Prochlorococcus marinus str. MIT 0918: one gene and its partner. The main gene of each other region encodes a partner of the protein of the gene in region 2 in a complex. Links are inferred from orthologs where the notes say so. Each region holds a gene or a part of one and is shown on either strand. Other genes may lie near its edges.

The links.
Region 1: the proteins of carB (region 2) and carA are in contact, whole or in part, in a solved structure (PDB 1KEE), measured with the Escherichia coli proteins. The link is inferred for Prochlorococcus marinus str. MIT 0918 from one-to-one orthologs.

What each region holds. Positions count from the first base shown.
Region 1 is NZ_CP114780.1:566,028-573,459, forward strand. What follows is about bases 2,173-4,976. They hold carA (glutamine-hydrolyzing carbamoyl-phosphate synthase small subunit), read right to left. Parts: upstream 4,246-4,976; coding sequence 3,100-4,245; downstream 2,173-3,099. Other genes in these bases: rlmB (23S rRNA (guanosine(2251)-2'-O)-methyltransferase RlmB), read right to left, coding at 2,173-2,256; O5636_RS03025 (Mini-ribonuclease 3), read right to left, coding at 2,256-2,672; O5636_RS03030 (STAS domain-containing protein), read right to left, coding at 2,669-3,016; trpD (anthranilate phosphoribosyltransferase), read right to left, coding at 4,285-4,976. Outside these bases: Asp-tRNA(Asn)/Glu-tRNA(Gln) amidotransferase subunit GatA, read right to left, coding at 1-574; O5636_RS03015 (DUF1816 domain-containing protein), read right to left, coding at 635-865; more of rlmB, read right to left, coding at 1,018-2,172; more of trpD, read right to left, coding at 4,977-5,310; O5636_RS03045 (DUF3288 family protein), read right to left, coding at 5,433-5,738; O5636_RS03050 (ABC transporter ATP-binding protein), read left to right, coding at 5,821-7,432. UniProt on the Escherichia coli protein: Small subunit of the glutamine-dependent carbamoyl phosphate synthetase (CPSase).
Region 2 is NZ_CP114780.1:409,500-418,403, forward strand. The notes cover bases 2,948-6,783. They hold carB (carbamoyl-phosphate synthase large subunit), read right to left. Parts: upstream 6,457-6,783; coding sequence 3,148-6,456; downstream 2,948-3,147. Other genes in these bases: O5636_RS02205 (DUF6447 family protein), read left to right, coding at 2,948-3,121; O5636_RS02215 (DUF3318 domain-containing protein), read left to right, coding at 6,578-6,783. Also shown: folP (dihydropteroate synthase), read right to left, coding at 1-99; tpiA (triose-phosphate isomerase), read right to left, coding at 89-823; O5636_RS02195 (RNA-binding S4 domain-containing protein), read right to left, coding at 840-1,055; O5636_RS02200 (ABC transporter ATP-binding protein), read left to right, coding at 1,076-2,824; more of O5636_RS02205, read left to right, coding at 2,888-2,947; more of O5636_RS02215, read left to right, coding at 6,784-7,213; rsfS (ribosome silencing factor), read left to right, coding at 7,206-7,559; O5636_RS02225 (CGLD27 family protein), read left to right, coding at 7,570-8,070; O5636_RS02230 (asparaginase), read left to right, coding at 8,093-8,904. UniProt on the Escherichia coli protein: Large subunit of the glutamine-dependent carbamoyl phosphate synthetase (CPSase).

The DNA.
Region 1 (7,432 bases), 160 kb from region 2 along the record:
TACCGTAAGTAGGCTTTAGTCCTACAACACCACAAAAAGAAGCAGGCTGCCGTATCGAGCCTCCAGTATCAGATCCCAAAGAAGCTACGCACAAACCCGATGCAACAGCAGCGGCGCTGCCTCCTGAACTCCCACCTGGGACTCTCGTAGTATCCCAAGGGTTAAAAGTTGCTCCAAAAGTCGAGGTCTCTGTAGAACTTCCCATCGCAAACTCATCTAAATTTGTTTTTCCTATTAATATTGCTCCTGACTTCCAAAGTCTTTCGGTTGCTGTAGATTCATATGGTGGTATAAATCCTTCTAATATTCGACTTGAACATGTAGTCGGTATACCTCTAGTACATAGATTATCTTTAATGGCTATAGGAATACCTGCTAAAGGAGGTAACTCTTTACCAGCAGCTCTAGCTTCATCTATTTGAGAAGCTAATTTCCGCGCTCTTTCATGGTGTAAATACAAAAAAGAATGAATAGTACCGTCGAGTTTTTCTATTCTAGAAATTTTTTTCTCTACAAGTTCAAGAGAAGACACTTCTCCCTTGATCAATCTTTCTCGCCATTTAGCTATGGTCATTATTTAATCCGAAATACTTAATATATGAAACTATCTTATCTAAACAAAGAGAAGATAAATTCAAAAAGTTAAAGGTTCAACTCTTCTACAGCGAACATAGCTGTGATTGATAGACCCTATTCCTTCGCCAGACAAATCATTTAAAAATAATTTCATCTTGGCTTTTAGACTTCTCTTGGTTAAGAAAGGTCCAAACCAATAAGTGGTAGCAGGATTATTAGTTTCGATTCGAGCCCACCAGGCCAAACCAAAACTATTACCTATGCTTCGAAATGCCCTAATTGGGCCCATAATTTATAAAAGATCTTTTCTTATGTTACTACTTTGATATAAAAAATCTAATGATAAATTTAGTTTTTTTTTATATAAATGATCAATCAAGCATTTTTCAACTTTAAAATATAACGTTGTCTTTATAATTTAAGGTTGTTCATAGCAACCCTCTAATAGTCTTTTAAAGGTTTTGTTGTCAATTTTGCTCTTAGCAACTTAGGAGATGGAGCCTGACCTGAAAGGTCTTTCATCCATCCTTGACGAGCAATCTCATACATAAATACTGATGTTGCTACTGAAGCATTCAAACTAGATGTCACCCCTCTTAAAGGAATTCTTACAAGTTCATCACAATATTTTCTTGTAAGAAGAGAAAGACCTTTATCTTCAGACCCTATTACAAGAACTAATGGGCCATCAAACGAAATTTCATTAACAGTTTTATCACCATCTCCTGCCAAACCAATAGCTGTATATCCAATTCTCTTCAATTCTTCAATAGCTCTATTCAAATTAACTACTCTTGCAACCGGTAAATGTTCTAATGCACCTGCAGCTACTTTTGCTACAGATCCTGTCAATCCTGCACTTCGTCTTTGAGGAAGAATAATTCCATGAGCTCCTAAAGCTTCTGAAGATCTAACTATTGCACCTAAATTATGAGGATCCGTAAGACCATCAAGAGCTATCAAAACAGGAGGTTCGTCTAAAGAACTACACCCTTCTATCAAAGCCTTTAAGTCAAAAGTCTCAGATGCTGCTGTTTGAAGAGCAATGCCTTGATGAACACCACCACTAGTCAAATGAGCCAATCTTGCCCAAGAAACTTCTTCAACTAGAACACCTAAAGATTTGGCATCTTTTAAAAGTTGAAAAAAACGAGGTGAGCTTCTAATCTCACCAGTACACCAAATTCTATGAATAGGCCTACCAGACTCAAGAATTGACTGAATTACATGCCTACCCCAAAAAATATCATTTGACTCATTGTGAAAAACAGTCTTTTCTTCTTCTCGCTCATGATTTTGATTTTTATTGATAAATCCTTCTTTTTGGTGTTTTTGAAAAATAGGTTTTCTTCGTCTATCAAAATATTTTACCTCTTCGGAATTATTAGAAAATCTGTCTGTATTTCTTTTTGATTGTACGCGGCCCCATTCTCTTGTAGGACTAGAGAAGCTCTGATTAGAAGTTGATTTATTTTTCTTATTCCTTAAGTCTCTTTTTTGATTTTCATTATCAACAAAATTTTCGCTAAAAGCTCTTGAAGCTTTTCTATAAGTTTTTCCTTGTGACTGATCTTTATTGGTTTCTTGCCAACTCATTGAAGAAGGGTTGCCACGATATTTCCTACCTTCTATTGAAGAAGATCGAGATGTTTTTCTGCCCCGGCGATCTTTAAAGCTCATTATTTTAATAAAGGTTTATCAGATTGAATTGCATCTAATTGATCCAATAATTGTGCAAGGCGAATTGGGTTTTTTAAAAACAACCATCCGATTAGAGTTTCGAATCCAGTTGCCTTTCCATAAATAGCAATATTTATCTTACGAGAGCCACGACAAACTCGATTGCGTCCTCGTTTAACAAAATTTCTTTCAATTTCAGTTAAATGAATCTCTAAAGATGAAAGGGCTTCTGCTTGTGCTTCCGCCTTAACCTTAGTCACAACTAAATCATGAAGATCTTTTGCTCTAGCTGGTTTCTGACATAGGCGAAGTCTTTGATGCATCTCCCAAACGGCATCTCCTAACCAAGCTAATTGAATAGGTCCTAGATCATCAGGAGAACCTGATGGTTGTAAAGATCGAATCCAATTAGTCAAGCCGCAACTTGGCTAAGAGCCTTACTTAAGTCTGATGACAAATGAAGATAATCTTCTAGACGAACAAGTTTTATTGTTTGAACAACTCTTGCATTACCAACAACACCAAGAGATTTCTTAGCCTTCTTACAAGTTTTAGCAAAATGAACAATAACTCCTAATCCAGAAGAATCTATAAAATCAATTTTTGTTAAATCCAAGACAACGGGCAATTTATTTGCGGTGAACTTTTCATTAACAAAATTTGTAAATTGCTTCTCTGAATAAGCATCTAGCTGTCCAGTGAAATAAAAAACCAAACAGCCTTTCTTTTTCTCAGACCCACCCCGCAAAGAAACGGTCAATCGTTGTAAATCGTTTATGGGACCAATCCTCCCTAATGCTTCTCAAAAGAAGTGTAGTTATCAATGAGCAAGTCAACCACGATTCAACGTCGTTCTGACATTACTTCAGCAAAACGTGCAAAATGATAATCTGCATCATGAGGCCCTGGACTGGCTTCTGGGTGATATTGAATCCCGAAAACAGGTCTGTTACACATTGCTATGCCTGCTACTGTCCCATCATTAAGATTTAAATGAGTAATATCTACATTGTTTGAATTTAATGATTCTGCTTCAAGAGCAAAGCCATGATTTTGGCTAGTAATTTCAACACGGCCACTTATGCCACATGGATGATTTAAACCTCTATGTCCATAGGTCAATTTAAAAGTTTTACCACCTAGAGCCAAACCTAAGATTTGATGGCCTAGACATATGCCAAACATAGGTAAATCTCTTTCTTCAATTAATCTTTTAGCTAAATCAATTCCTTCCTTAACAGCAGCTGGATCACCAGGTCCATTTGAAAAGAAGATTCCTTCTGGTTCTAAATCCAATACATCTTTATAGCCTGCATTCGAAGGCAGCACAACAACTTCACAGCCATGTGCTACAAGCCGGTTCAAAATTGATCGTTTAATCCCAAAATCAATAGCTACAACCTTAAAAGGAATTTGTGGTTCCAATTTCAATCTTTTATCAAATTCTGGAATAGCAGTTGTGTCCCATTTGTAAAACTTTGTCGTAGTAACTTTTTCAGCTAAATTAAGTCCCTTCATGATAGGAGCAGCTTGAATTCTTTCTAACAAACTAGACAAAGAAACTTCTTTCAATTCAGAGCAAATAAGAGCATTCATAGTTCCAGAGCTTCTTAAATGCCTTACAAGTTCTCTTGTGTCAACACCATATATGCCAACAACATTCTCTTCTTTAAGCCATTTTTCAAAAGTGATATTTGCACGCCAATTACTAGGTGTTCGAGCAAAGTTTCTTACGATAACACCTTTTGCATATGGGGAATCAGATTCATTATCTTCAGAATTCACTCCAGTATTACCTAGTTCAGGGTATGTAAATGTTATTAATTGCCCAAAATAACTTGGATCAGTTAAAACCTCTTGATATCCGGTTATGCCAGTATTAAATACTATTTCACCTATTACAGTACCTTTACTTCCAAAAGACTTTCCTTTTATTAAAGTGCCATCAGATAAAAGCAAAATTGCATCGTCTTTCTCAAAAGTAGTCATATTAAAATAATAATAAAAAACTTGTCATTCTAAAAATATTTATTCTAAAAATCCTTTTAACTCATTAAATTTTTCCCAAGGCCTACCAGATTCCATAGATTCTAAAGCTATTTTCACTCCCTTACTTATATCAATCTCAACTCCTGAAGCCCATAAAACCAAAGAAGTGTTAAGGGCTACTACATCCTTTTGAGCTTGGGTGCCTTCACCTTGCAAAACAGTTTGAAGAATCTCTTTATTTGTTATCAATGAGCCACCTTTAAGCTCATCATTTGATACAGGTTTAAGCCCTAATTCTTTGATATTAATCACTTTGGAATTTATATGGCCATTTTCAAGAAATCTAAAATCATTACTGCCTTCGAGAGATGCTTCATCCAAACCTCCTCCTCCATGAACAACTACGGCTCTTTTTAGGCCAAGGTTTTTCATTGCGACTACCATTGGGTCTAGCAATTCTTGTTTCGCGACACCTAACACTTGCGCTTTAGGACGAAATGGATTTACTAACGGTCCAAGCAGATTAAAAATAGTTCTTATTCCTAGGCTTTTTCTTAATGGAGCCAAATTAACTAAAGAAGAATGCCAAACAGGTGCAAATAAAAATGTAATATTTGTCTTTTCAATAGCATTAGCAACTAATTCAAGAGGCGCATTTAAATTTATCCCAAGTTCTTCAAGAACATCTGCAGAACCAACCTTTCCACTTGCACTTCGGTTTCCATGCTTAGCAATAGTTACTCCACAAGCAGCAGAAACAAATGCCACTGCTGTTGAGATGTTAAAAGTATCTGCTCCATCCCCCCCTGTACCACATGTATCTACCAAAAACGATTCAGAAAGATTCAAAGAATATTCACATGCGTCTCTAAGAACTTCAGCCATAGTAGAAAGCTCTAGACCTGAAACAGGCTTAGCTCTTAAAGCAGTTAAAAAAGCTCCTGTTTGTACAGGTAAAAGTTCTTCCTTGAGCCAGGCATTCATAAGAGTTTTGGCTTCCAATGAATTCAGTTCTTCAGCTGATAAAACCTTTTCAAGTAGTTTTGGCCAAGAGACAGTCGACATAAAATACGCTCAAAGAAAAGTCAGGTGCTATGCACTCTGGGCCAAATCATAGAGATATTTCTAACTCTTACCTGAAAAATTTTTATAAAAGAGTTTAAGAGAAAGAAATTATCCAATTAAAATCAACTTGAAGAATTATCTGATGTATCAAAACTTGACCCTAGATTCTCATCTGCATAATTAGAAGGTCTATACCCTTTTGACCAAATATCTCTTGTTTTAGAATTAAGTGTCTCCTGAGTCATTCCCCAAGATTTTAAAATTTTAGCTATATCCAATTGAATATCCTTGGCTCCAGGGAAGCCCTCATATCTCATTAACAACCTAGCAATGTTAAGCAAGTCTTCGTCTTCTGGCATGTCTTTAGATATCAATCTGTTTAGGTGTTCACGATCTACTATGTACAGTGGATGGTTCTGTCCTTCCATTAAGCAAAAGCCTTACTTAAGAAAACTAATATATCAACTTTCATCCTTACCGATATAGATTAATTATTAGAGTTTTCAAATCATGGCAGTTTTTAGGATTGATCTAATAAAAAGATATTTAAGGCCTCATAAAAACACTTTGATATTGGGAGGAGTGAGCCTAATAATTGTAAATATACTAAGCGTAGCAATACCTTTTGAAGTTCGTCGCATCATAGATGCCTTAAAAGAAGGATTTTCCTTTAACGATGTACTAAGCAAATCAGCATGGATAATTATCCTTGCAACAGTTATGGGTTTAGTTCGACTTTTGTCTAGGCAACTGGTATTCGGAGTTGGTAGGCAAGTAGAAGTAAATCTAAGACAAAGACTTTTCGATCATATGCTCATACAAGATCCAGGATGGGTCCAAGGTATAGGAAGTGGAGAGGTTATTACCAGAGCAACCAGTGACATAGAAAACATTAGGAGACTGCTTGGCTTCGCAATATTGAGTCTTACCAATACCTTCCTTGCCTATGCATTCACAATTCCAGCAATGCTAGCAATTAACCCTTTTTTAACTGTTGTTTCCATATCTCTTTATCCAATAATGCTAGGAACTGTTAGGCTTTTTGGAGGCAGAATGGTCAAACAACGCAAGCGACAACAAGAAGCACTATCAAGTCTCAGCGAATTAATTCAAGAAGATCTTTCAGGAATAAGTGCTATAAAAATTTATGGTCAAGAGGTTGCCGAAGAAAAAGCATTCTCAAGTTTAAATAATAATTATAAAAATGCAGCAATAAATTTAGCTAGAACAGCCAGTACACTATTCCCACTTTTGCAGGGAATTTCTTCAATATCATTACTTTTAATTCTTGCTTTAGGGAGCAGTTTTATTGAGAAAGGCTCTCTTACGATTGGAGGCCTAATCGCACTAATATTATATGTAGAAAGATTAGTATTCCCAACTGCTCTATTAGGCTTTACTCTAAATACTTTTCAATTAGGTCAGGTTAGCCTAGAGCGTGTAGAAGAATTACTTAATAACGAACCTCTTATTAAAGATAACATTAATAATAGCCCTTTAAATAAACCAATCAAAGGAAAGTTAAAAGCCAAAAATCTTTCCGTTAGGTATGAAGATAATGGTAAAAATATTATAAAGGATATAAATTTTTCAATTAATCCAGGAGAGTTAGTTGCAATAGTAGGCCCAGTTGGTTGCGGAAAAACAACTCTTGCCAGAGCTTTATGCAGAATGGTAAATATAAAAAGAAACCAATTATTCTTAGACGGTAATGATATTCTTGATCTTAAGCTAGAGGATCTTCGAAAGAACATTGCTTTGGTACCACAAGAAGGATATTTATTTACAGACTCATTAGCAAATAATATTAGATATGGTGATCCATATGCATCAATAAAAGAGATTCAGGAATCATCTCAGCAAGCACATCTTGATGAAGATATAAAAGGTTTCCCTGATGGGTTTGAAACCCTTGTTGGAGAAAGAGGAATAACTCTAAGTGGAGGCCAACGACAAAGGACAGCCTTAAGCAGGGCTTTATTAATTAGCTCACCAATAATTGTTCTTGATGATGCACTTGCTAGTGTTGATAATAAAACTGCAGCAGCAATACTTTCTTCAATTAGGCAACAAGAAAATAGAACTATTTTAATGATAAGTCATCAACTTTCAGCAGCTGCAG
Region 2 (8,904 bases):
TAAACCTCCATCACTAAATGAATCAGGAGTAATATTAAGAACTCCCATTATAGAGGTGTTTTTTTTATATATAATTTCTAGCAAAAGATTAGTTTTCAATATTAAAATTAGCTATTCTTCCAAAACTTATTGGGTCTAATGATGCTCCTCCTACTAGCACTCCATCAATATCACTCATTGACATAATTTCATCAATGTTCGAAGGCTTAACTGAACCGCCATATTGGATTACTAGATCTGAAGTTCCTACCCATTCTCTTATTAGTCCACAAATTCTATTTGCCTCTTTTGATTCACATGTTCTTCCTGTACCAATCGCCCAGATTGGTTCATATGCAATTACAAGATTATTAGCATCTAATTGTTCTAGGCCTTGTTCAACTTGACGCCTAATTACACGCTCAGCTTCACCTCGTTCTCTCTGTTCAATACTTTCTCCTACACAAACGATAGGTATTAAACCATTTGACTGTGCTGACCTAGCGCGAAGATTAATTTGTTCATCACTTTCACTAAAATATTTTCTTGGTTCACTATGACCAACTATTGCGTAGCGTACTTCATGCTCTAATAGCATTTGTGGTGAGATTTCTGCTGTAAAAGCACCTTGATCCTCCCAATGAACATTCTGACTTGATATAAAGACATCTGTTTCTTTTAAAAGAGAACTTAAGGTAGAAATTGCAGTAAATGGGGGTGCTATTACAACATCACGATCTGAGGGAAATTCCTTAGCTAAAGGTAAAAACTTAGTCATATATTCAACTGCTGAAGCACATGTCATGTGCATCTTCCAATTACCAGCAATAACTGTTTTACGCACTCTTAGTCCCTCGTAATTAATCGCTATTATCTAACTTACGGCCTAGGGGTTGATTATTTGAAAAGATGTACTCATTGTTAGCCAAAGAGACAAGATCACCCTGACGTAATTGTCTGCCGCGTCTAGTCTCTATGAAACCATTTACTGCTACATGTCCACCACTAATAAGGTGTTTTGCCTGACCTCCAGATCCAGCAACTCCAATCCATTTTAAAAATTGATCCAATTTCATAAAAAAAGACAGTCAAAAAAATGATTTCAAGTTCAGAATTTAGCTTCAAAAGGTTAGTGCCACTTTTATCCCCCTATTCGCATCAAATATTTTTAGGGGGGATTTTTATGATTATCTATGTAGCATGTTGGCCCCTACTAGCTTGGTTGGCAGGAAAACTCATTCCAGCAATAGGAGAAGGTGATTTAGAAACAGTAATAAAAATAATAGTCCAATCTCTACTAGTTTTTTTAATTCAAAAATCATCTCAATACCTTCAAGATACTATTTTGGCCAAACCAGCCCTAAAAATAAGTCAGGAATTGAGACAAAATATATTTAACAAGTTACAAAAAATAAAAATAGAATCAATAGAAAAACTTTCTACAGGAGATATAACATATAGATTAACAGAAGATGCAGATAGAGTAGGTGAGGTTATATATAAAACAATCCAAGACACCCTACCATGTACATTTCAATTGATAGCTGTTATAGGTTATATGTTCTTTCTAGATATAAATCTATCACTGGCAACTATTCTATTAGCACCAATAATTTCATTATTAGTTGGTAAATTTGGAGAGCAAGTGTTATTAACAACAGAAAGAAGTCAGAAACAAATAAGCAATCTTGCAAGTTTACTTTCTGAATCTATACAAATATTACCTCTTATAAGAGCCTTTGGATCAGAGAAATGGTTACAGAAAAGATTTAACGATGAAGTAGAACTCCATAGATATGCAAAATATAAATCGTTAAAACAAATAGCTTTGCAACATCCTGTAATTGGATTTATAGAAGCTCTAGGCATATTAATAGTTCTAGCTATAGGTGCCTTAAGAATTCAAACAGGTGCAATTAATGGACAAGAGTTTAGTAGTTTCTTTGCAGCTTTATTAATGTTAATTGATCCTATTAGCCATTTAACTACAAATTTTAATGAACTTCAACAAGGGCAAGCATCACTTAAAAGACTACGAGAAATTGAGAATGAGCCTATAGAACCAGAGATTAATAATATTCCTAATAAAATATCAAGAGATCATGGAAGAATACATTTTAATAATGTATCTTTCTCTTATGTAAATAACAAGCAAGTAATTAATAGCATATCCATAAATATTAATCCAGGAGAAATGGTAGCCTTAGTAGGCCCCTCAGGCGCTGGTAAAAGCACAATATTTTCTCTACTGTTAAAGTTCATCAGTCCTCAGAAAGGTGAGATTTATATTGATGGCAACAATATATCAATTACTAATACTAAAGAAATAAGGAAGAGAATGGCTATTGTTCCTCAAAAAGTTAACATTCTTTCAGGCTCAATTATAGAAAGCATTAGGTTTGGAAGAAAGTATACACTTGAGGATGTTATTGAAGCAGCTAAAATAGCTAATGCTCATGAATTCATAATGAACTTTCCTAATAAATATAATACTTATATAGAAGAAAGAGGCACTAATTTATCAGGTGGACAATTACAAAGAATTTCTATCGCAAGAGCTGTTCTAGGTAATCCATCGATATTGTTATTAGATGAAGCCACTAGTGCACTTGATGCAGAAGCTGAGAGATCTGTTCAAATGGGATTATCTCAAGCAATGAAAAACAGAACAGTTTTGGTAATAGCGCACAGATTATCTACGACCCAAGAAGCAGATAAAATTATTCTTCTTGAAGAAGGTACAGTTAAAGAGATAGGCAAGCATGATGATCTAATGAAAAGTGATGGAAAATATAGAGATCTATGTGAAAAACAATTTATTAGAGATAAAAGACAATTAAATTAACTAATGTAATTATTATTAATTAATAAATTTACTACTATATAATAATAAAAATATCTAATTTAAATGGCTATCCCTTATAAAGAACAATCAGACCCGATACTTACATTTGATGGTAAACGCTATAATGTAAAAGAATTACCAGATGAAACAAAGGAAATTCTAAAAGGGCTTCAAGTAGCAGATAATCAACTAAGGCTATATGAAGATACACTTAAAGTATTGGCAGTTGGCAGGCAATCTATGGCTAAACAACTTAGTGAAAGTCTGAGAAATATTAAATCCTTAGAAGAAAAGTGAATTAATTTTTCTAATCAATTAACTTACTATTTGTGGATATCTTGCAATGCATTCACAGATATATCCTCATTTTGTAGTGCATAAATACCCTCTACCGCAGCTCTAGCACCAGCTAAAGTAGTAAGAGTTGGAACTGAGTAATCAAGCGCAGCCCTTCGTAAATATTTATCATCATGAATGGCTTGCCTACCAATAGGTGTATTAATAATCAGCTGAATATGACCAGACCTAATCTGATCCTCAATGTTAGGTCTACCTTCATGGACTTTTAACACTTTTAAAACTTCAATACCTGCTTTTGATATAAATTCTGCAGTACCAGATGTAGCTCTCAATGAAAACCCCAAATCAACAAGGCCTTGCGCAATAGGAATCAAACCTGACTTATCCCTATCATTAGCAGATAAAAATACTATTCCCTTAGTTGGGAGAGCCTCTCCTGCTGAAATTTCTGACTTTGCGTATGCCATACCAAAATTATTTGCTGAGGACATAACTTCACCAGTGGATCTCATCTCAGGACCTAAAACACTGTCAGATCCAGGAAACTTTCTAAAAGGCAATACAGCTTCTTTTATGGTTTGCAGTGGAGGAACTGGTTCATTGTGTATCCCTAGTTCACTTAATGTTTTTCCTATAAGAAGACTTGTAGCTAATCTTGCTATAGGTAATCCAGTTGCCTTAGAAACAAAAGGAACTGTCCTTGAGGCTCTTGGATTAGCCTCAATAATAAATACTTTTTCTATACCCAAAATATCTTTTTGAACAGCAAACTGAAGGTTTATTAATCCAGTTACATTTAATGAATTAGATATAGATTTTGTCCATTGTTTTATAATTTCAATAGAACTTTGAGAAAGTGATACTGATGGCAAGCAACAAGCTGAATCTCCAGAATGAACTCCAGCTGGTTCTATATGTTCCATAAGGCCAGCAATAACAACATTACCAGTAGAATCTGATAAAGCATCTACATCTACCTCAATAGCATTTTCTAAATATTGATCTATCAACACTGGGTGATCAGGTTCAACCTTAACGGCCTGTTTCATATATGTTTGTAATTCATTCTTCTCATAAACTATTTCCATTGCTCTACCACCAAGAACATAAGAGGGTCTAACAACTAAAGGGTATGAAATCTTTTTCGCAACTTGTTCTGCTTCAAATGATGATCTAGCAATTCCATTTTTAGGTTGTCGGATCTTTAATTGATTTAATATCTGATCAAATTGTTCTCTATCTTCTGCTGTATCTATTGAAGTAGGAGATGTTCCAAGTATTTTTGCGCCTGATTTTTTCCCGTCTTCAGATTGTAACCATTTAAAGATAGGAATAGAAAGTTTTAGAGGTGTTTGTCCTCCAAACTGAATTATTACGCCATCTGGTCTTTCTTGCTCAATAACATTCAAGACATCTTCTAAAGTTAAAGGTTCAAAATAAAGACAATCACTAGTGTCATAATCAGTTGAAACAGTTTCTGGATTACTATTAAGCATTATTGTATTGAAGCCTTCTTTCTGTAATTGAAATGAAGCATGACAACAACAATAATCAAATTCGATTCCCTGACCTATTCTATTAGGACCACCTCCTAGAATCAGTATTTTCTTATTTTTAAATTTATTAATTTCTGACAATTGTTTTTTTTCTATGGTAGTTCCATCAGAATTAATTAGATAAAAAGGCTTTTCATATGTAGAGTAATGATAGGGTGTACTTGACTCAAACTCTGCTGCACATGTATCTACAGTTTTATAAGTAGGTATTATATTATATTTCTTTCTTATAGACCTAATATCATATTCACTAATACTAAAAGAATCTCCTATTTGAATATCTGAAAATCCTAATTGCTTAAGCTCAAATAAAAATTTGGGGTCTAAATTACTAATATTGTTAAGTTTTTTTAGCCTTGTTTCTGCGTTAACTATATTTCTTAATTTTGATAGGAACCAAAGGTCAATGTGCGATAGAGAATTTATATAATCATCAGATTTACCATTTAACATTGCTAATTTAATTGCTATTATTCTATCTGGCGAAGGAACTCTTAAGAATCTATCAATTTCACTTAAGCCAAAAGGAAGATTATTTTCATCAAATGACCAACCTGATAAACCAGTTTCTAATGATCGCAAAGCTTTTTGAAAAGACTCCTCAAAACATCTACCTATAGCCATCACTTCACCAACAGATTTCATGGATGTATTTAAAATTGCAGGAGATCCATTAAATTTTTCAAACGCAAAACGAGGGATTTTAGTAACGATATAATCAATTGTTGGCTCAAAACATGAAGGAGTTTTTGTTGTTATATCATTAGTTATCTCATCTAATCTATAACCAACAGCCAAAAGTGCTGCGATTTTTGCAATCGGAAATCCTGTCGCTTTACTTGCTAATGCTGAAGATCTTGAAACCCTCGGATTCATTTCAATAACGATTACTTCACCATCAATAGGGTTAATAGCAAATTGAATATTACTACCACCAGTTGCAACACCTATTTCTCTAATAATTTTAATAGATTGATCTCTTAACCTTTGATATTCTTTATCAGTTAATGTTTGCGCTGGAGCAACAGTTATAGAATCACCAGTATGTACCCCCATTGGATCAAAATTCTCTATACTACATACAATAACTACATTATCTGATATATCTCTCATTACTTCTAATTCAAATTCCTTCCATCCCAATAAAGACTTTTCTATAAGTATTTGAGATACTGGACTAGATTCTATACCTGATTTACAGATCTCTATAAACTCCTCTTCATTATAAGCAATACCACCTCCAGTACCACCTAAGGTAAAAGCAGGTCTAATTATTCTAGGAAAAGAATGTATATTAGAACCAACAATCTTAGCCTCCTCAATATCACAAGCTATTCCAGATGGACATACATTTACTCCTATTTTTTCCATACTACTTTTAAACAATTGACGATCTTCAGCCTTTTTAATTGAAATTAAATCTGCTCCTATTAGTTCAACTCCAAACTTTTTCAAATTTCCAGATTCAGATAAATCTACTGCTGCGTTAAGAGCCGTTTGTCCTCCCATAGTTGGCAAAAGAGCATCAGGCCTCTCTAATTCAATGATTTTTGTTATGACCTCTGTGGTTAAAGGTTCTATATATGTCCTGTCTGCCATTTCAGGATCTGTCATGATCGAGGCAGGATTTGAATTAACAAGAATAACTTCATATCCCTCATTCTTGAGGGCTTTGCAGGCTTGAGTACCTGAATAGTCGAATTCACAGGCCTGGCCAATAACAATTGGACCTGAACCAAGAATTAATATGCGACGTATATCTTTACGCCGTGGCATTGTTTTTAATAATTTGCTCTGATTTTCATGTAGCTTCTATTCAAGCTGATAAGAGTCAGCTAACCAAGTCGCTACTAACATACAAATAATAGCTAAGTTGTTTGGATTGAGAAGCTAAACCATGAGCGAGCTACAGCGTTTAAAAGGACTACTTCCACCTGAAAATCAAAGCTGGGTTTTCGTAGAACCTGCAGCAGCTATAGATCCTCCTCTTATCGACTTGGAAGAGATTGGAAGAGATGAAGTTGAAATACAAATAGATATAGAACAATGGGAAACATTTGCACTTGATCATAGAAATTTACTTTTCTGGCATGAAGTTGGAAGAATTCAAAACGATACAATTCCAAGAGATGGCTGGGAGATGGCAGCTCTAGCTATTGGTCTTGGTGGTGCAATTGGAGAATTATGGGTTCAAGATGGTTTATTACTTTTAATGGCTTTAGGACTTTCTGGTTTTGCAGGTTACAGACTTTATTTAAAAAACAATTCAGAAAAGAGAATACAAGATGCCATTTCGGCTGACGAAAGAGCAATTGATCTGGCATGTAGGTTTGGATATAGTGTTCCTAATGCTTATAAAAGTCTTGGGGGAGCACTTAAAGATTTAATCGAAAAAACACGTAAAAAGAAAAAAAGATCATTTTACGAAGATAGGCTAGAGGCACTTAGGAAAAGTGCAGAAAGAGCAAGAGCAGAAATGGCGTCACAGGAAGGCTCTAGTCAATCAATAACGAGTGAAAATGTATATGGATAGTAAAAGGTTAATTAAGATTGCTGCAGAAGCAGCAGATAATCTTAAAGCTTCGAATATTAAGTTGATTCAAATTGAAAAGGTTTCAAGCCTTGCTGATTGGATTATGATTAGCGAAGGTTTATCAGACGTTCAAGTAAGATCAATAGTTAAAGCAATTGAAATTAAATTAAATGAAGATGCAAACTTATTACCTTTAAGAAAAGAAGGTGTTATCGAAGCAAAGTGGGCTTTGCTTGATTATGGAGACATAATAATTAATATATTTCAACCTAAGGAAAGAAAGTACTATGAACTAGAAGCCTTTTGGAGCAATGGAATAACCCATAATTATTCAGAACAGTATTGATCAAATAACCTTGAAACAATCAAATTACAGTCCTGTTCCTATAAAACAAATACCATTACAGGAATTCATTGAATTATCTAAATCAATTTTTTTTTCTTGGCCATTAAAAGGGTCTATTCAACTTAATATAAGGTTATTTATAACTTGGTTATTATTTCTACCAATATTTCTAATCATAATTAGTGGTAGCTATTCTCTAAAAAATGATCTGTTTAATTATTTAATCATTTCTTTTTTATCTAGTCTCCTTATACCTTTCATCTTATTAATAAGACAATTACTTGGATGGAGTTATGTTTACAAAAGGCTTAAATCTGAAGCTATTAACTATGAAGAAACAGATTGGCATGATGGTCAAAGTTGGAAAAAACCCATTATTTGGCAGAATAGAGATAAACTAGTTGCAAATAATGACCTAATGCCAATATTAACAACGTTAAAAAGATCACTCTTTGTGCTAACGTTAATCTTTATATTTTCATCCTCTCTAATAGTATACAAATTCAACTAAATTAATGAACATTAATAAAAATATGAACTTAGATAATATGAATAGGAATTACTTAAGAGTTTATCTTAAGAGAAACTCATCTATAGAGTCTGTTCATATAGTTAATGCTGTTATATGTGACAAAAAAGGCCGGATATTAATGAAAGCTGGAGATCCAAAATACACAACATTTATAAGATCTGCATTAAAACCATTCCAAGCTATTCCTTTTGTAAGTTCAGGTGCTTATAAAAATTCATTATTAGATGAAAAAACACTTGCAATAGCATGTAGTTCCCATGCTGGAACAACAAATCATGCTCGGCAATCATTTAAAATTTTATGGTATTCAAAAATTGAAGCTTCTCAACTTCAATGCCCAATACCAGAAGGAAAAAATAATAGACTTGAACATAATTGTTCTGGAAAACATGCTGCATTTTTAGCAACCTGTAAAAAAATGAATTGGCCATTAAATAATTATTTAGATATTAATCATCCTCTTCAAATTGAAATTAATAGAAGAGTTTCAGAACTAATTGGAATACCGCGTGAAGAACTCATCTCAGCCAAAGATGATTGCGGTGCACCTACACTAAAAATGCAACTTGATCAAATGGCGTTACTTTATGCACATTTAGGAGATTCAACACATAGCGAATTAGAACAAATTAATCGAGCAATGATAAGACAACCTGAACTAATTGCTGGCATAGGTAAATTTGATACAGAAGTAATAAAAAGAGCTCATGGACAATTGTTATGCAAGGGAGGTTCTGAAGGAATTCAATGCATAAGCAAACTAGGTGATGGAATGGGAATTGCTATAAAGGTTCAAGATGGTTCTAAAAGAGC